DNA from 4 places in the Streptomyces sp. ICN903 genome. Region 1 is predicted to be linked to each of the others. Evidence: riboswitches for the same ligand, from Rfam matches in the RefSeq annotation. Region 1 holds a riboswitch; each other region holds the start of a gene.

The links. A riboswitch is a leader RNA that binds a small molecule or an ion and turns the genes downstream of it on or off. The one in region 1 is predicted to bind cyclic di-AMP.
Positions count from the first base shown of each region.
Region 2: it holds a riboswitch for cyclic di-AMP, as region 1 does, so the genes downstream of both, L7D48_RS19125 (NlpC/P60 family protein) here and L7D48_RS29535 (transglycosylase family protein) in region 1, are expected to answer to the same signal.
Region 3: it holds a riboswitch for cyclic di-AMP, as region 1 does, so the genes downstream of both, L7D48_RS01335 (transglycosylase family protein) here and L7D48_RS29535 (transglycosylase family protein) in region 1, are expected to answer to the same signal.
Region 4: it holds a riboswitch for cyclic di-AMP, as region 1 does, so the genes downstream of both, L7D48_RS18295 (M23 family metallopeptidase) here and L7D48_RS29535 (transglycosylase family protein) in region 1, are expected to answer to the same signal.

Region 1 is NZ_JAKMAY010000048.1:16,812-21,265, reverse strand. Features, by position in the region: gene L7D48_RS07650 (GNAT family N-acetyltransferase) at 311-1,045, shown strand; partial or broken gene L7D48_RS07645 (IS5/IS1182 family transposase) at 1,065-1,403, opposite strand; cyclic di-AMP (ydaO/yuaA leader) riboswitch at 1,840-2,016, shown strand; gene L7D48_RS29535 (transglycosylase family protein) at 2,059-3,099, shown strand; gene L7D48_RS07630 (NADP-dependent isocitrate dehydrogenase) at 3,335-4,454, shown strand, end outside.
Region 2 is NZ_JAKMAY010000193.1:2,524-6,977, reverse strand. Features, by position in the region: gene L7D48_RS19130 (hypothetical protein) at 1-202, shown strand, start outside; gene L7D48_RS19125 (NlpC/P60 family protein) at 271-1,455, opposite strand; cyclic di-AMP (ydaO/yuaA leader) riboswitch at 1,466-1,607, opposite strand; gene L7D48_RS19120 (DUF1707 domain-containing protein) at 1,774-2,376, opposite strand; gene pcrA (DNA helicase PcrA) at 2,436-4,454, shown strand, end outside.
Region 3 is NZ_JAKMAY010000006.1:3,563-8,016, forward strand. Features, by position in the region: gene L7D48_RS01325 (UDP-glucose/GDP-mannose dehydrogenase family protein) at 1-593, shown strand, start outside; gene L7D48_RS01330 (VOC family protein) at 877-1,257, shown strand; gene L7D48_RS01335 (transglycosylase family protein) at 1,404-2,711, opposite strand; cyclic di-AMP (ydaO/yuaA leader) riboswitch at 2,716-2,938, opposite strand; gene L7D48_RS01340 (dipeptidase) at 3,220-4,416, opposite strand; gene purE (5-(carboxyamino)imidazole ribonucleotide mutase) at 4,418-4,454, opposite strand, start outside.
Region 4 is NZ_JAKMAY010000178.1:613-5,066, reverse strand. Features, by position in the region: gene L7D48_RS18300 (pitrilysin family protein) at 1-821, shown strand, start outside; cyclic di-AMP (ydaO/yuaA leader) riboswitch at 1,028-1,201, shown strand; gene L7D48_RS18295 (M23 family metallopeptidase) at 1,215-2,123, shown strand; gene L7D48_RS18290 (GntR family transcriptional regulator) at 2,314-3,006, shown strand; gene L7D48_RS18285 (HPr family phosphocarrier protein) at 3,199-3,480, opposite strand; partial or broken gene L7D48_RS18280 (GNAT family N-acetyltransferase) at 3,689-4,454, shown strand, end outside.

The DNA.
Region 1 (4,454 bases):
CCGTCCCCACTCCTCCCGTGCTGACTTGATGCTGACTACGCCGCGTACAACTCCGGCATGAAGCGCAGAACGGACACCCGCACCCCGGCGGCCCGCGAGTCGCAGTGGGTGTGGTGCGCGGGCCGTCGACCACGCCTGGCACGGCGGTTCCCCATCAAGTCCTGCTTGTCGAGTCTTTCCGCGGATCTCGCTCCGGACGGTGACGCCCTCCATGGTTCAGCGGGGGACTCGCCGGCGAGTCACGGCGCCGGTCGTGCCGACTGGTCGATTTCCCCGGCGCGCGGCGATCTCGGGGTGGCACGATCAGGGTATGAGCGGTGATCCGTTGCTGGTCCGTGCCCGTGGCCTGTGGGAGGTGCTGGCCGCTGCGCCCGTCTCGTTCGAGCCGTCCGGCGGTGTGACGGTGGTTGCCTCGCCCGAGTCGGGGCTCTGTCCGCCATCTTGGGCAGGCATCGTCGTGCTGGGTGACGCGGCGATCGTCACCGCACCGACGGGGGCCGCCGCGAGAGCGTTGAGGTGCGCGGTGGCCGAGGTGCCGACGGACTCACTCACCGAGGCCGATGTGCTCCGGGCGATACTGCCCGTTGCCGAAGTACTCGGCCCTGCCACCTTGGGATACGTGTCCTCGGACGACTTCCGTCCTGCGGTGGCCGGTGCGGCCGTCGAGGACACGACCCCTGGACATCGGGAACTCCACGGGTTGGTGAGATCGGTGGGGCGGGAGGAAGCGGGTGAGAGCGGGATGGAGGAGATCACCTCTCCCGCGTTCATCGTCCGTGAGGGAGCCGAGGTGACAGCCGCGGCCGGGTATCGGACGTGGCCGGCTTCGACCGCGCACATCAGCGTGCTGACGGCCCCGCTTCACCGGGGCCGCGGACTGGCCCGGCGGGTGGCTTCCGCAGCGGTGGCGCATGCGCTCGCTGCGGGCCTGATGCCTCAGTGGCGGGCTCGACCGGTGGAATCCCGCAGGGTCGCAGCCGCCCTGGGTTTTCGGGAGTTGGGGACACAGCTGAGTCTTCGTCTCGACCAGGGCAAGCTCAGCTAGGAGCTGTGTGATGTTGTGATCAATCGGCTGCTTGCAGGAGATCTCCGAGCCAGATCACCGAGGCCCGCAGTTCGGGGCCGGCGAGGTGGCTCTCAGGTGTCTTGTCGAAGCGTGTGGCGATGCCGCGCCAGTCCTTCGGTTGGTCGATCGCCCGCTCGACGGTGTTTCGATCACGGTAAAGACCGGCGTCTTGGGTGACGGGGCGCTCGCCCCGGCTGCCACTCTTCTTGCGGTCGGCGGCCTGATCCTTCTTCTCCGGGACGACGGCCTTGCTGCGGAGTCTGCGCGGGGAGGCGCGGTTGGCACGGGACGAGTACGCCATGTCTGCGGCGACCGCGTCCGGCCGGGAGCGGCCCCGAAGACATCGGGGGTGGCCCGGTCGCGCGGTGAGCGGGGGCGGGAATCCGGTGAATCGGCCTCCTTGTGTGCTCCTGGAGCTTAAAGCTGTTTGGTGCGGAAAAAGGCGATGTAAGGAACTGCCTTTCCGGTGATGTGTTCGGAGTCACAGTTTCGATCGTCTCGCTCGCCCTTCGCGGGAAGATCCAATTCTCCTGTCTCCCGGATTCTCCGTGTCACCCGGAGAATTGACTCGTACTCGATCGTCCCGGGAGGTCGTGAGCCGGTCGGGATCCTGTGCGGACCGTGTTCATGATTCACGACTCGGTGACAGCGCGAAGGGCCTTGTTCTTCCGGCGCCTTGTCTCCGTGAATTGGTTGTGTTTATGTGTCCTGGCCTCCGCCGCATCGCGGGGGTTCCACCGCCGGGACGCCGAGTCCTGCCGCCCGGCCGGTGGAGGGAGCGCAGCCGACCATGGCAGGAGCGGGGAAACCGAGTTAAGTGCCGCGACCGCGATTTTTCCGCGATCCGGCTTGGGGTGAAGCCCTTCCCGAAGTGCCCTCGGGCACCCGGGAAGGCCGGGCAACTCCAGCCCGAATCCGACAGCTAACCTCGTAGGCGTGGGAGAGGACTCACACCCATGTCTCGTGGCCGCCACCGTCGTCCGAGCAAGTCTTTGATTTCCCGTCAGTTCTCCCGGATCTCCCTGGTCGCCGCGGCCGGTGGCGCGGGAATCGCGGCGCCGATGGTCGCGGCCGGCAGTGCGAACGCGGCTTCCGCCGAGGTGTGGGAGAAGGTCGCCGAGTGCGAGAGCAGCGGCAACTGGTCCATCAACACCGGCAACGGCTACTACGGCGGACTGCAGTTCTCGCAGTCCAGTTGGGAGGCGGCCGGCGGCACCGAGTACGCGCCGCGCGCCGACCTGGCCACCAAGCAGGAGCAGATCGCCGCCGGTGAGAAGCTGCTCGAACTCCAGGGGCCGGGAGCCTGGCCCACCTGCGGACCGGCGGCCGGGCTCACCCGGGGCTCCGGCGCCCCCGGCAGCGCCCCCGCCACCCAGACGGGCGGCGAGTCCGGGGTGAAGACGGGGACGGAGTCCGGGGCGAAGGCCGGGGCCGAGCGCAAGCCCGCCGCCGGCTCCCACACAGTCGCACCCGGCGACACCCTCCACCGGATCGCCACCGCCCACGGTGTGGAGGGCGGCTGGCAGGCGGTCTACGACGCCAACCGCGAGACCGTCGGCGACAACCCGCACCTGATCTTCCCCGGCCAGGAGCTGAGCCTGGCCGCCCGGTCCTCCGGCGGAGAGCAGGAGCGCGCCCCGGAGCGCGCCGACCGTACCCAGGCCCGCCCGGCCGCTGAGAAGACCGCCCCCCAGGCCTCACCGAAGACCTACGCGGACAACCTCGACGGCTGGATCCGCGAGGCCCTGGACATCATGCGGGCCAACGGCATCCCCGGCACCTACGAGGGCATCCACCGCAACATCATCCGCGAGTCCGGCGGCAACCCGAACGCGGTCAACAACTGGGACATCAACGCCCAGCGCGGCACCCCCTCGATCGGCCTGCTCCAGGTCATCAAGCCCACCTTCGACGCCTACCACGTCCCGGGCACGGCGAACAGCCAGTACGACCCGGTCGCCAACATCGTCGCCGCCTGCAACTACGCGGCCGACCGCTACGGCTCGATCGACAACGTCAACGGGCCCTACTGAGCCGACCGGGACCGCGGCGACCGGGACTGCGGCGACCGGGACTGCGGCGACCGGGACTGCGACGACCGGGACTGCGACGACCGGTCCCGCGGACCCCGAGGCCCCGCCCCTCGCCCTGCTGCCCCTTGTGGCGGCGCGAAAGCGCCGCCACAAGGGGCAGGGCACTTTCGGGGGGAGGCCCTCCACGGGATATCTTGATGTCGAGCAATGTTGCAGACGTGGAGCGGAGCACCCGGTGACTGACTCGACCATCATCTACACACAGACCGACGAGGCCCCGGCCCTGGCGACGTACTCTTTCCTGCCGGTGGTCAGGGCCTACGCCGCCAAGGCGGGCGTCGCCGTGGAGAGCCGTGACATCTCCCTGGCGGGGCGGATCATCGCGGTCTTCCCCGAGTACCTCAAGGAGGAGCAGCGCATCGGTGACGCGCTCGCCGAGCTCGGCGAGCTGGCCAAGACCCCCCGGGCCAACATCATCAAGCTGCCGAACATCTCGGCCTCCATCCCGCAGCTCAAGGCCGCGATCGCCGAACTCCAGGAGAAGGGCTACGCGCTCCCGGACTACCCCGACGACCCCAAGACCGACGAGGAGCGGGAGATCCGCGCCCGCTACGACAAGGTCAAGGGCAGCGCCGTCAACCCGGTGCTGCGTGAGGGCAACTCCGACCGCCGCGCCCCCGCCTCGGTGAAGAACTACGCCAAGACCCACCCGCACCGCATGGGCGCCTGGACCCCCGAGTCCAAGACCAACGTGGCGACCATGGGCGTGGACGACTTCCGCTCCACCGAGAAGTCCGCGGTTCTCGCCAAGGACGACGCCCTCCGCATCGAGCTGGTGGGCGACGACGGCTCCACCACCGTGCTGCGCGAGTCCGTGCCCGTGCTCGCCGGTGAGGTCGTGGACGCGGCCGTCATGCGGGTGGCCGCGCTGCGCGAGTTCCTGAAGGAGCAGGTCGCCCGCGCCAAGGCCGAGGGCGTGCTGTTCTCGGTCCACCTGAAGGCCACCATGATGAAGGTCTCCGACCCGATCATCTTCGGCCACGTGGTGCGCGCCTTCTTCCCGAAGACCTTCGCCGAGTACGGCCAGACCCTCGCCGCCGCCGGCCTCACCCCGAACGACGGCCTCGGCGGCATCCTCAAGGGCCTGGAGTCGCTGCCCGAGGGCGCGAAGATCAAGGAGTCCTTCGAGGCCGAGCTGGCCGAAGGCCCCGAGCTGGCCATGGTCGACTCCGACCGCGGCATCACCAACCTGCACGTCCCCAGCGACGTCATCGTCGACGCCTCCATGCCGGCCATGATCCGCACCTCCGGCCACATGTGGGGCCCCGACGGACAGGAGCACGACACCCTCGCGG
Region 2 (4,454 bases), on a different contig from region 1:
GGGCATCGCCCTGGTCGGCCTGAACGAGGCCGACGGCCAGACCGTCAACCACATCAAGATCGGCGTGAAACTCGCCCTGCTGGTGGCGATCCTCGGCCTGGTCTACGTCAAGCGGGACGAGGAGCGGCTGCCCGCGCCGCTGTTCGGCACCATCGGCCTGCTCACCGTCGCCAACATCTTCATCGCCGTCATGTGGGTGTAGCCGGTCACACCCGCGGAGGGCGGCGGTGCGAGGCACCGCCGCCCTCCGTTCGTCCCGGGCCGTTCGTCTCAGGCCGGACGGACCGCGCTGTGGAAGGGCATGTGGTCGACGGACTCGTAGCGCACCTCGGCGCCCGGCTTCGGCGCGTGGATCATCTGGCCGCCGCCCGCGTAGATGCCGACGTGGCTGATGTCGTCGTAGAAGAAGACCAGGTCGCCCGGCCGCATTTCGGCCCTGGCGATCCGGGTGCCCGCCTCCACCTGGTCGTAGGTGGTGCGCGGCAGTGAGACGCCGGCGCTGAGCCAGGCGGCCCGCGTCAGACCCGAGCAGTCGTAGGAGTTGGGGCCGGTGGCGCCCCAGACGTACGGCTTGCCGAGCTGGGCCTCGGCGAAGGCGAGCACCTTGTCGGCCTTCGCGGCGTAGGAGCCGTCCGCGGTGCCGGTGCCGGTGTCCGTGCCGCCGGTGCCCGTGCCCGTGCCGCTGTCCGCCGGAGCCTCGGCCTGCTCCCCGCTCTCGGCGGCGGCTTCGCGGCGGGCCTCCTCCCGGCGCTCGCGTTCGGCAGCGGCGGCGGCCGCCTTGCGGCGGGCCTCCTCCTGCCGCTTGCGCTCGGCAGCGGCCAGGCGAGCCTTCTCCTCGGCGGTCAGCTCGGACAGCAGCTTGCGGGCCTGCGCCAGCTTGCCCTGGACAGTCTTCCTGCTGTCCGCCAGCTCCTCCTGCGCGTCGGTGAGCTCGGCCAGGCTCGCCGAGGCCTCCGAGCGCTTCTTCTGGGCGGCGCGCTGCTGGTCCCGGTAGTCGTCGACGGCCTGGCGCTGGCGGTCGGTGATCCGGTCCATCAGGTGCTTATGGCCGAAGAAGTCCTGGGGATTGTCGGACAGGAGCAGCACCGCGGTGCCGGAGACCCCTCCGGTGCGGTACTGCGCGGTGGCGTAGCCGCCCAGCTTCCGGCGGGCGTCGTTGAGCCTGTCCGTGCGCTCGGCCGCCTCGTCGAGGAGCCGGTCGACCTTCTCGCGCTGCTCGTCCGTCCTCTCCTTGGCCGCGTTGTACTTCTGCGTCGCGCTGCCCGCCTCCCGGTACAGCGCGTCCACCCGCTCGCGGACCTCCTCGATCGAGGGCCTGTCGTCCTCGGGCGAGGCATGGGCCGGGCCCTGGGACAGGAGGGTCGCGGAGGCGATGGCCGCGGTGGTGAGCCCGACCGCTCCGCGCCGGGAGGAGGGGGACAGCAGGGGGGTACGCGGTCTGCGGTGCGACGCCAAGGCGAGCGCTCCTTCCGTGGAACACCGCCTACCGGGTTAGCTGACGGGTTCGGGCGTCGGAAGTCCGCCCTACGGGCCCGCGGGCCCGATTCACCCCGTGGGGATTGGGTCCCCGGCCCCGGCCGCACGGCCGGGCTCGGCGGAGGCCGCCCGTGCCGGCGCTGTCGCCGGCGAGGGGTCCGGGCCGCCTGACGCTGGACCGTAGAGCACCGGTGGGGCTCCTGTGAAGACTGGTGTTCGGTATATCCCGAAACCGATTCGTTATCGGTCGGTTATCGTCCGTTTCGGGAGAACCGGCCGCGGCGGAGACGGCGGCGCTCAGTCGCGGGAGCGGCGCCCGGGCCAGCGGTACGGGTGGCGCACGACGATCGTCCCCACCTTGGAGCCGCCGCTGATCCGCAGCACCGGCATGCCGGGCACGGGCGGTTCGGTGGCCCGGTTGCGTACGGAGCCCATTCCGGAGGTGACCCCCTCGGCCCGCACCGTCCAGCCGCGCGGCACGACGACCTTGATCTCGCCCATCCCCGCGTCCAGTTCCACGAAGACCTCGCGGTGGCGGCACTCCGCCCGCGTGAAGTCGAGCACGATCCGCCCCAGCGTGGTCTTGGCGGTGATCCGCTCCGGCACCACCCAGTGGCCGTCCTGCCGGACGTCCCCGGCGACCGTCCTGAGCGCCAGCGGCTCCCGGTCGCTCGGGGCCAGACCCGCGGGGTCCTGGCCGGGCAGGTCCGCGACCAGTGCCTCCAGATCGCCGTAGGTCTTGGCGGCGAACGCCTTCTCCAGCCGCTCGTCCAGCTCCTCCAGGTCGATGCGGCCGTCGCCGGCGGCCTCGCGCAGCCGTTCGGCCACCGCCTCGCGGTCGGTGTGCCCGGCGCGCAGTTCCGAGCCGGGACGTGGGCGGGGCGCGGGGACGTCGGTCATGCCCGCCATCTTAGGAGCGCCGCCCCGCCCGGCGGCACGGCGTCCTAGACTCGACGGCGATGAGCAGCCTCTTCGACGACAGCTTCCTGGCCGACCTCGAGCCCTCCGGGGACGAGGAGCCGCCTCCTCCACCGGAGGATGCGTCCGCGCCGCCGGAGGACGGTGTCCCCGACGACCTCTTCGCGGGCGCCTTCGGCGCGGGCGGGGTGCGCGACGCCCACTACGGCAACGGCGCGGCCCGTCCCGTCGTCGACCCGGCCGCCCTGCTGGAGGGGCTCAACGACCAGCAGCGCGCGGCCGTGGTGCACACCGGCTCGCCGCTGCTGATCGTCGCGGGCGCCGGGTCCGGCAAGACGCGGGTGCTCACCCACCGCATCGCGCACCTGCTGGGCGCGCGCGGCGTCCACCCCGGGGAGATCCTCGCGATCACCTTCACCAACAAGGCCGCGGGCGAGATGAAGGAGCGCGTTGCGGAGCTGGTCGGCCCGCGCGCGCAGTCGATGTGGGTCTCCACCTTCCACAGCGCGTGCGTGCGCATCCTGCGGCGCGAGAGCAAGAGGCTCGGCTTCACCTCCAGCTTCTCGATCTACGACGCCGCCGACTCCCGCCGTCTGATGGCGCTGGTCTGCCGGGACCTGGAGCTGGACCCCAAGCGCTTCCCGCCCAAGTCGTTCAGCGCCCAGGTGTCGAACCTGAAGAACGAGCTGGTCGACGAGGAGGACTTCGCGGCCAGGGCATCCGACGGCTTCGAGAAGACGCTGGCCGAGGCGTACACGATGTACCAGGCGCGGCTGCGCGAGGCCAACGCCCTGGACTTCGACGACATCATCATGACGACCGTCCACCTGCTCCAGGCGTTCCCCGACGTCGCCGAGCACTACCGCCGCCGCTTCCGCCATGTGCTGGTCGACGAGTACCAGGACACCAACCACGCCCAGTACACCCTGATCAGGGAACTGGTGGGCGTGGACGGCGGCGAGGGGGAGGCGGCCGGAGCGGAAGGGGGCGCGATCGGAGGCGGGCGCGCCGAGCTGTGCGTGGTCGGCGACGCCGACCAGTCGATCTACGCGTTCCGCGGCGCCACCATCCGCAACATCCTCCAGTTCGAGGAGGACTACCCGGACGCGACCACCATCCTGCTGGAGCAGAACTACCGCTCCACCCAGACCATCCTCTCGGCCGCCAACGCCGTCATCGAGCGGAACGAGAACCGCCGCCCGAAGAACCTGTGGACCGATGCCGGGGCGGGCTCGCGCATCACGGGCTACGTGGCCGACACCGAGCACGACGAGGCGCAGTTCGTCGCCGAGGAGATCGACCGGCTGACGGACGCGGGCGAGGCGAAGGCGGGCGACGTCGCCGTCTTCTACCGCACCAACGCCCAGTCCCGTGTCTTCGAGGAGGTCTTCATCCGGGTCGGCCTGCCGTACAAGGTCGTCGGCGGGGTGCGCTTCTACGAGCGCAAGGAGGTCCGCGACGTCCTGGCGTACCTGCGGGTGCTGGCCAACCCCGAGGACGCGGTGCCGCTGCGCCGCATCCTCAACGTCCCCAAGCGGGGCATCGGCGACCGGGCCGAGGCGATGATCGAGGCGCTGGCGCTGCGCGAGAGGATCACCTTCCCGCAGGCGCTGCGCCGGGTCGACGAGGCGTACGGCATGGCGGCCCGCTCGGCCAACGCCGTCAAGCGCTTCAACGCGCTGATGGAGGACCTGCGCACGGTCGTGGAGTCCGGGGCCGGGCCGGCGACCGTGGTGGAGGCGGTGCTGGAGCGCACCGGATACCTGGCGGAGCTCCAGGCGTCCACCGATCCGCAGGACGAGACCCGGGTGGAGAACCTCCAGGAACTGGCCGCCGTGGCGCTGGAGTTCGAGCAGGAGCGCGGCGAGAACCCGGGCACGCTCGCTGAGTTCCTGGAGCAGGTGGCCCTCGTCGCCGACTCCGACCAGATCCCGGACGAGGACACCGAGGGATCGGGCGTGGTGACGCTGATGACGCTGCACACCGCCAAGGGCCTGGAGTTCCCGGTCGTCTTCCTGACCGGGATGGAGGACGGCGTCTTCCCGCACATGCGGACCCTG
Region 3 (4,454 bases), on a different contig from region 1:
TCGGGTACGACGACCGGATCGGGGGTAAGTTCCTGCGCGCCGGGATCGGCTTCGGCGGCGGCTGCCTGCCCAAGGACATCCGCGCGTTCATGGCGCGGGCGGGCGAGCTGGGCGCGGACCAGGCGCTGACGTTCCTGCGCGAGGTGGACTCGATCAACATGCGCCGCCGCTCCCACATGGTGGAGCTGGCCCGCGAGACGGTGGGCGGCGCGTTCCTGGGGCAGCGCGTGGCGGTGCTGGGCGCGACCTTCAAGCCGGACTCCGACGACGTGAGGGACTCGCCGGCGCTGAACGTCGCCGGCCAGATCCATCTGCAGGGCGGGCAGGTGACGGTCTACGACCCCAAGGGAATGGAGAACGCCCGGCGGGTCTTCCCCACCCTCGGCTACGCGGACAGCGCGCCGGAAGCGGTGCGCGGGGCGGACGTGGTGCTGCATCTGACGGAGTGGCGCGAGTTCCGGGAGCTCGACCCGGAGGCGCTGGGCCAGTCCGTGGCGCACAAGCGCATCCTGGACGGCCGCAACACCCTCGATCCGGCCCTGTGGCGCAAGGCGGGCTGGTCCTTCCGCGCACTGGGCCGGCCGACGGCGTAGGGCCCGCCCCGCCCCGGGGCCGCTCGGCCCCCCCGGAAGGACCGCCGTGCCCGGTACGTCCGCGCCCTCGCCCGGCTGCCGCGGACGGTCATGGTGCGCCGGCGCCCACGGCCCGGCCGGGCTTCCGCCGTGGTACGCCCGGCGGCAGCCGTGCGCCCCGCACACCTCGACGCGGGGCCGGGTGCCGTCGGCCACTGCGGTGCGCGCCCCCGGCCGGAGTCGTCAGCAGGCGGCAGACCGGGTAGCAGGGGCAGTGGTCCACGACACAGGAGGGATGAGCACCATGGCCATCACCACGCTGCGGGACGTCCTCGTGCTGGACTGCCCCGAGCCGGGGAAGCTCGCCGACTTCTACGCACGGCTGCTGGGCGGGAAGGTCGAGGGCGAGGGCAGGTGGGTGGAGGTGACGTTCGACTCGGGCGCCCTGAAGGGCCGGACGTTCGCCTTCCAGGAGGCGCCCGGCCACGTGCCGCCGCAGTGGCCGAGCGCCGAGCGGTCGCAGCAGTTCCACCTCGACTTCTACGTGCCCCGGGGGGAGTTGGACGCGGCCGAGCGGGAGGCGCTGGAGCTGGGGGCCGAACTCCTCCAGGGCGACGGGGGCGAGCTCGACTTCCGCGTCTACCGCGACCCGGCCGGGCACCCCTTCTGCCTCTGCGTCGAGTGAGCCGGCCGCCCGTGGGGGCACGCGGACGCAGGACGCCGGGGCGAAGGCACGAAGAAGAGGCGGGCGGGGCGGGGGTGTTCGCACACCCCTGCCCCGCCCGCCTCTCGACCGGACCCGGGTGACCGGGCCGGTGGGGGTCAGGACCCTCAGATGCTGACGCCGTTGGCGCGCAGGTAGGCCAGCGGGTTGATGTCCGAGCCGTAGCCGGGGGCGGTACGGATCTCGAAGTGCAGGTGCGGGCCGGTGCTGTTGCCGGTGGAGCCGACGGCGCCGATCTGCTGGCCGGTGCTGACCGTCTGGCCGGCGCTGACCGACAGCGAGGACAGGTGGCCGTACTGGCTGTACCGGCCGTCCTCGTGGCGGATGACCACCTGGTTGCCGTAGGCCCCGCCCCAGCCGGCGGAGACCACGGTGCCGTTGGTGACGGCCTTCACCGGGGTGCCGGAGGCGGCGGCGAAGTCCTCACCGGTGTGGCCGTTGGACCAGCGGGCGCCCGAGGCCTTGTAGGAGCCGGACGGGGCGGCGTTCACCGGGGCGGTGTAGCCGGTGACCGCACCGCGGTCGCTGCGGTCGGCACGCTCGGCCGACTGCTGCACGGCCTCGGCCTTCTCGGTCTTCTCGGCCTTCGGGGCGGCCTTCTCGGTCTTCTCGGCCTTCTCGGGCTTCGGAGCCGGCTTGGTCTCGGGCTTGGCCGCGGCCTTCTGCTGGGCGGCGGCGCCGCCCAGGGTGAGCTCCTGGCCTGGGAAGATCAGGTTCGGGTTGTCGCCGATGACCTGGCGGTTGTCCTCGTAGACGCGCTCCCAGCCGCCCTGGACGCCCTGGGCGTCGGCGATCTTGAAGAGGGTGTCGCCGCCGACGACCTCGTAGGAGGTGCCCTCGCCGTGGTCGTGGCTGTGGGCGCGCTCACCGCGGTCCGCGCGCTGCGGCGCGGCCTCGGACTCGCTCTTCTCCTGCTTCGGCTCGGCCTCGGGCTTGCTCTCGGGCTTGGCCTCGGCCTTCGGAGCGGCGGCCGGGGCCTGCTCCTTCTGCTCGGTCGGGTTGCTCTGACCGTCGGGGGAGACGGCCGGGGCGGGACCGCCCTTGGTCAGGCCGGCCTTGACCGAGCACACGGGCCAGGCGCCCGGGCCCTGCCCCGCCAGCACCTTCTCGGCGACGGCGATCTGCTGGTCCTTGGTGGCGAGGTCGGCACGCGGCGCGTACTCGGTGCCGCCGAAGGCGGCCCAGGTGCTCTGCGTGAACTGCAGGCCGCCGTAGAAGCCGTTGCCGGTGTTGATGGACCAGTTGCCCGTGCTCTCGCACTGGGCGACCTTGTCCCAGGTGTCGACGGAGGCGGCGCTGGCCCCGCCGGCGGCCACCAGGGGGAGGGCCATTCCGGCGCCGCCCACGGAGATGGCCAGCGACAGACGGGTGAGGCGGCTGTTGCGGATACGACGGTGACGTCCGCGTGCGGACATAGGTGTGCTCCTTCTCCTACGCCTGCGAGGTGAGCTGTCGGGTTCGGGCTGGAGTTGCCCGGCCATGTGTGCCGCGGCGTGTGCCGCGGCATGGCTTCACCCCAAGCCGTCCCGTACGGACCTCATGGGCCCGGGACGGCGACTTACCTTGGGTCCCCCGCTCCTGCCATCGGGTGGTGTGGATGGTCCAGCCCGCCGCCGTTGACAGGATTCGGCGTTCGACAGCGGGCCGCCGCACATTCGTACGGCGCGGCCAGAACGGTAGACACATCGTTTCCGCCGATACAAGCCGATGGGTCACAGGACGCCCGTTTCGAAGGCTTTGATGATCGTCCGATCGTCACCGTCCGCTGTGTTCACTTCTCGAAGAGTGGCGGATCCTTCCTCTGACGTGGTGTCACTTTCCTCCACTGCCAGGGCCGATAACGCGGAAGGCCCTCCTCCGGCACGCAGAGCGACGCACCGGGGAGGGCCGGCTCGTGAGTTGAATCACGAGGGGGCCGGGGAGCTACCCGTCGAGCTGTCCGATGGTGGCGATGGACGGGCCGCGCCTGGTCCGTTCGTGGCGGGCGACCGCCTCCGCGTCACGCAGCACGCGCACCGCGTTCTTCCAGGTGAGCTTGGCGAGGTCGGCCTCGGACCAGCGACGGTCCAGCAACTCGGCCACCAGATGCGGATATCCGGACACATCACTCAGATCGGACGGGGTGAAGGCCGTGCCGTCGAAGTCGCCGCCGATGCCGATGTGGTCGATGCCCGCGACCTCGCGCATGTGGTCCAGGTGGTCGGCGACCGTCGCCGCCGTGGCGACCGGGCGCGGATTGGCCTCCTCGTAGGCGCGCTGGACCGCCAGGCCCCTCTCGGTGCCGTCCAGGGGGTGGAGGCCGTGGGCGCGCATGTTCTCGTCGGCGGCCTCGGTCCAGGCGACGGCGGCGGGCAGCACGAACTTCGGCACGAATGTGGCCATCGCCACACCGCCGTTGACCGGAAGCCGCTCCAGCACGTCGTCGGGGATGTTGCGAGGGTGGTCGCACACCGCGCGGGCCGAGGAGTGCGAGAAGACCACCGGCGCCGTCGTCACGCGCAGGGCGTCGCGCATGGTGGCGGGCGCCACATGGGAGAGGTCCACCAGCATCCCCAGCCGGTTCATCTCCCGCACGACCTCCTCGCCGAAGCGGGTGAGGCCGCCGTGGCGCGGGGCGTCGGTGGCCGAGTCCGCCCAGTCGATGGTGTCGTTGTGGGTGAGCGTCATGTAGCGCACGCCCAGCCGGTACAGGGCTCGCAGCGTGGCCAGGGAGTTGTTGATGGAGTGGCCGCCCTCGGCGCCCATCAGGGATGCGATGCGGCCCTCGGCGCGGGCCGCCTCCATGTCGTCGGCGGTGAAGGCGAGCCTGAGGTCGGCCGGGTGGCGGTCGGCCAGCCGCCGCACCACGTCGATCTGCTCCAGGCAGGCGCTGACGGCGGCGTCGCCCGTCAGGTCGGTGCGCACGTAGACCGACCAGAACTGCGCGCCCACCCCGCCCGCGCGCAGCCGCGGGATGTCGGTGTGCAGATGGGCCGACTGGTCGCCGGCGATGTCGCGCCGGTCCAGGTCGTAACCCACCTGCTCGCGCAGCGCCCAGGGCAGGTCGTTGTGGCCGTCGGCGACGGGGTGGGCCTCCAGCAGCTCCCCGGCCCGGGCCAGCAGCTCGGCGGAGTGACCCATCTCACCTGCCTCCGAAGCCGAACCCGGCGCCGCCCGCG
Region 4 (4,454 bases), on a different contig from region 1:
ACATCGACGCCGAGGCGGTGCGCGCCTTCTACACGGAGCATGTGCGGCCCTCGACGGCCACGGCCGTGGTGGTGGGCGACTTCACCGGGGTGGACCTGGACAAGGCGCTGGCCGAGACCCTGGGCGACTGGAAGGGCGCGGCCGCCGGGCCCCGCCCGGTCCCGCCGATCACGGCGGACGACACCGGCCGGGTGATCGTCGTGGACCGGCCCGGAGCGGTGCAGACCCAGCTGCTCATCGGCAGGATCGGCCCCGACCGGCACGACCGGGTCTGGCCCGCCCAGGTGCTGGGCACGTACTGCCTGGGCGGCACGCTCACCTCCCGCCTGGACCGGGTGCTGCGCGAGGAGAAGGGCTACACCTACGGCGTACGGGCCTTCGCCCAGGTGCTGCGTTCCTCGCCCGAGGGCACCGGCGCCTCGATGCTGGCGATCAACGGCTCGGTGGCCACCGATGTGACGGGTCCCGCTCTGGAGGACCTGTGGGGCGTGCTGCGCACCCTGGCGCAGGAGGGTCTCACCGACGCCGAGCGCGACACGGCCGTGCAGAACCTGGTGGGGGTGGCCCCGCTGCGTTACGAGACGGCGGCGGCCGTCGCCGGCACCCTCGCCGACCAGGTGGAACAGCACCTCCCCGACGACTACCAGGCGAAGCTGTACGCCCGCCTCGCCGAGACCGGCACGGTGGAGGCGACGGCGGCGGCCGTGGCCGCCTTCCCCGCGGACCGTCTGGTGACGGTGCTGGTGGGAGACGCGTCACAGATCGCCGACACGGTGCGCGACCTGGGCATCGGAGAGGTGACGGTCGTCACGGACCAGTGATCCCCGGCCGCCTCGCGGCGGCCGCGCAGCGTAAGGCCCTTGGTGGGATGCCACACCAAGGGCCTTACATATGTCCGGTTTTGGGCCGTTCCAGTGGGTGGCTCATGTGGCATGGCCTACAAAAGCCGCTTTTTGCTTGCTCGCTCAAATTTGTCCGTTTAGCGTCGATCTCGCTGGCCGTCAGAAGTGACCGCGACCGCGGCCGACGGCAGTGATCGCCGAGTCCCCCGAGCGGGGGAGCCGGGGACCCACCCTCCCGCCCTTCACACGCGGGAGCGGTCCTCTTCCGAGGCACCTGGGGTGAATCGGGCCGTGCGCCCGTAGGAGACCTTCCTGCTCCGAACCCGACAGCTAACCCGGTAGGCGAGAAGGAAGGAAAGGAGCACGCCACCCATGGCGTTCACCCGTGCCACCGCGCAGCTCGCCGAGAAGCTGACCGGAAAGCTCACCGGGCTCACCGAGAGCCTCACCGAGAAGCACCACCTCTCCAGCCGCTCCGTGCGCACCCGCGTGGGCCTGGCCGGAGCCGCCGCCCTGACCGTCACCGGCGTGGTCGGCGCGGCCGCCACTCCCGCGATCGCCGCTCCGGACGGGGGCTCGGGGACCTACGCGCTGGGCTTCGTCCAGGCCATGGCCGTCGGTGACACGATCGCCGACGACGTCAGGGCCCAGGCCCAGGCCCAGCAGCGCGTCGCCGACGCCGCCGAGGAGAAGGCCGAGAAGGCCGAGGAGGCCGAGGAGGCCGAGAAGGCCGCCGCCGAGCGCGAGGCCGCCGAGAAGCGTGAGGCCGCCGAGAAGCGCGAGGCCGAGAAGGCCGCCGCCGAGAAGCGCGAGGCCGCCGAGGCCAAGCGCGCGAACGAGCGCGCCGACCGCTCCGCCGAGCGCCGTTCGGCCACCGGCTACGTCGACCCGGTCGCGGGCGTGGACACCACCACCACCTACAAGCAGGCCGGCGCCTCATGGTCCTCCGGCAAGCACAGCGGCATCGACTTCCCCGCCAACACCGGCACCCCGGTGCGGTCCGTCGGCCCGGGCACCGTGGTGACGGTCGGCTGGGGCGGCGCGTACGGCAACCAGGTCGTCATCCGCCACGACGACGGCAAGTACACCCAGTACGCCCACCTGTCCGCCACCAAGGTCTCGGCGGGCCAGAAGGTCGACGGCGGCCAGCACATCGGCGCGGTCGGCTCCACGGGCAACAGCACCGGCCCGCACCTGCACTTCGAGGCCCGCAACGGCGCCTACTACGGCTCGGACTTCAACCCGATCACCTACCTGGCGGGCAAGGGCGTCGACGTCTGACGGACCCCGCCCGCAGGGCACCGGGCAGCCGCGCCCGTCACGCACCGGCATCCGCCGCGCGACCGAGAGGTCGCGCGGCGGATGTTTTCACGCCTGTTTTCCGGCTGGCATCGGAAAACGCGTTCCGGTGGAATACAGTTCGACTCTGCGGTACTTCGGGGAACATGGAGACGGCGGCGGAGGTCGGCCCATGCGCATTTCCGCGCACATGGTGTGCAGCGCGGTCCGTGACGACATCGTCTCCGGTTTTTTCCCGCCCGGATCCCGGCTCACCGAGGAACTCCTCGCCAGACGCTACGGCGTCTCGCGCGTCCCGGTGCGCGAGGCGTTGCGGACCCTGGAGTCGGAGGGTTTCGTCGTCTCCCGCCGCCACGCGGGCGCCTGCGTCGCCCGGCCCACCGAGCAAGAGGCCGCCGACCTGCTCGACATCCGCGCCCTGCTGGAGCCGCTGGGCACCGCGCGGGCCGCCCGGCGCCGCACCGAGGCGCAGCTGAGGGTCCTGCGCGGACTGGTCCGCCTGGGGCTGCAGCGGGCGGAGAGCGGCCGGTTGTCCGACCTGAGGGCGTTGGAGGACTGGTACCACGAGACGATGGCCCGCGCGTCGGGCAGCCCCAGCCTGGCCTCGCTGCTCACCCAGCTGCGCCGCAAGATCACCTGGGTGTACGCCGCGGAACCGCCGCTGCGCGCGGTCGCCGTGTGGCGTGAGCACGGAGCCATCGTGGACGCCGTCGCACGCGGCGACGCGGAACGGGCGCGCGTCCTGGCCAGCGAGCACGTGGAACGCTCCGTCGCGGTGCGTCGCGAGCAGCGCCCGGTGGCCGCGCGACGGCCGCCGGAAAAGCCCGGTGAGGAGAGCGAAACACGCCGTAAACACACCGTGTGACAATTCGTAACAGGAATTGTGTACACAGGACGGGAATACGCGGGGAATGCGCGCCGGGAAAGTTCCGGGTGCGGAAAAGGCTGCGGGGCCGCTCGCCCCGCAGCCTTTGCCGGTGATTTTCCGCAGGTGGTGTCCGTCGCGTTTCGTTCCGGGCCCGTGTCCAGCGCCGTACGCGGGCCCGGAACGCGCGGCTCAGACGGCTCCGGGCAGCTCGTCCAGCCCCTCGGAGACCAGCTTCGCCAGCCGGTCCAGGGCGGTGTCGGCGTCCTCGGCCGCGGAGGCCAGCACGATCTCCTGGCCGCCCTCCACCCCCAGGCCCAGCACCGAGAGCATCGAGGCGGCGTTGACCGGTTCGCCGTCCGGCCTGGCCACGGTGACGGGGACGCCGGAGGCGGTCGCGGCGCGGACGAAGACCGCGGCGGGGCGGGCGTGAAGGCCCTCGGGCCAGCCGACGGTGACACGGCGCTCTGCCATGGTGTTGCCCTTCGAATCGAAACGGATCGGAGCGGATCGAACCGGAACAGGCCGGGCAGGGCCGGACCGGACAGGGGCCGACCGGTGTGCGGGGCCGACCGGGAACGGGCCGCGTGCCCAGGGTCCAGCCCAGCTTCGCACAGGCGGGTCCCCCGGAACGGGAGCCGACACCTCCGCGATCCGGGCCGCGGTGACTAGGCTGACCCCCATGCGGACGCCGAGCGAGCCTGCCTACCCCGCCCACTGGGAAGCCGACGTGGTACTGCGCGACGGAGGCACGGCCCGGGTCCGCCCCATCACGCCCGACGACGCCGAGCGCCTGGTCAGCTTCTACGAGCAGGTCTCCGACCAGTCGAAGTACTACCGTTTCTTCGCCCCCTACCCCCGGCTCTCCGACCGCGACGTACGCCGCTTCACCCACCACGACTACGTCGACCGGGTCGGCCTGGCCGCCATCGTCGGCGACGAGTTCATCGCCACCGTGCGCTACGACCGCATAGACGCCACCGGCCGCCCCGCCTCCCTGCCCGCCGACGAGGCCGAGGTCGCCTTCCTCGTCCGCGACGACCACCAGGGCCGCGGGGTCGGCTCCGCCCTGCTGGAGCACATCGCCGCCTGCGCCCGCGAGCGCGGGGTGCGCCGCTTCGTCGCCGAGGTCCTGCCCGCCAACACCAAGATGGTCAAGGTCTTCACGGACGCCGGCTACTCCCAGAAGCGCAGCTTCGAGGACGGTGCGGTCCACCTCACCTTCGGCATCACACCGACCGAGCAGTCCCTGGCGGTCATGCGGGCCCGCGAGCAGCGCGCCGAGGCCCGGTCCGTGCAGCGGCTGCTGTCCCCCGGCGCGGTCGCCGTCATCGGCGCCAGCCGCAACCCGGGCGGAGCCGGGCGCACCGTTCTGGAGAGCCTGCGCACGGCCGGTTTCACCGGCCGCGTCCACGCCGTCAACCGCGCGCTGGAGGCGGGACGCACCG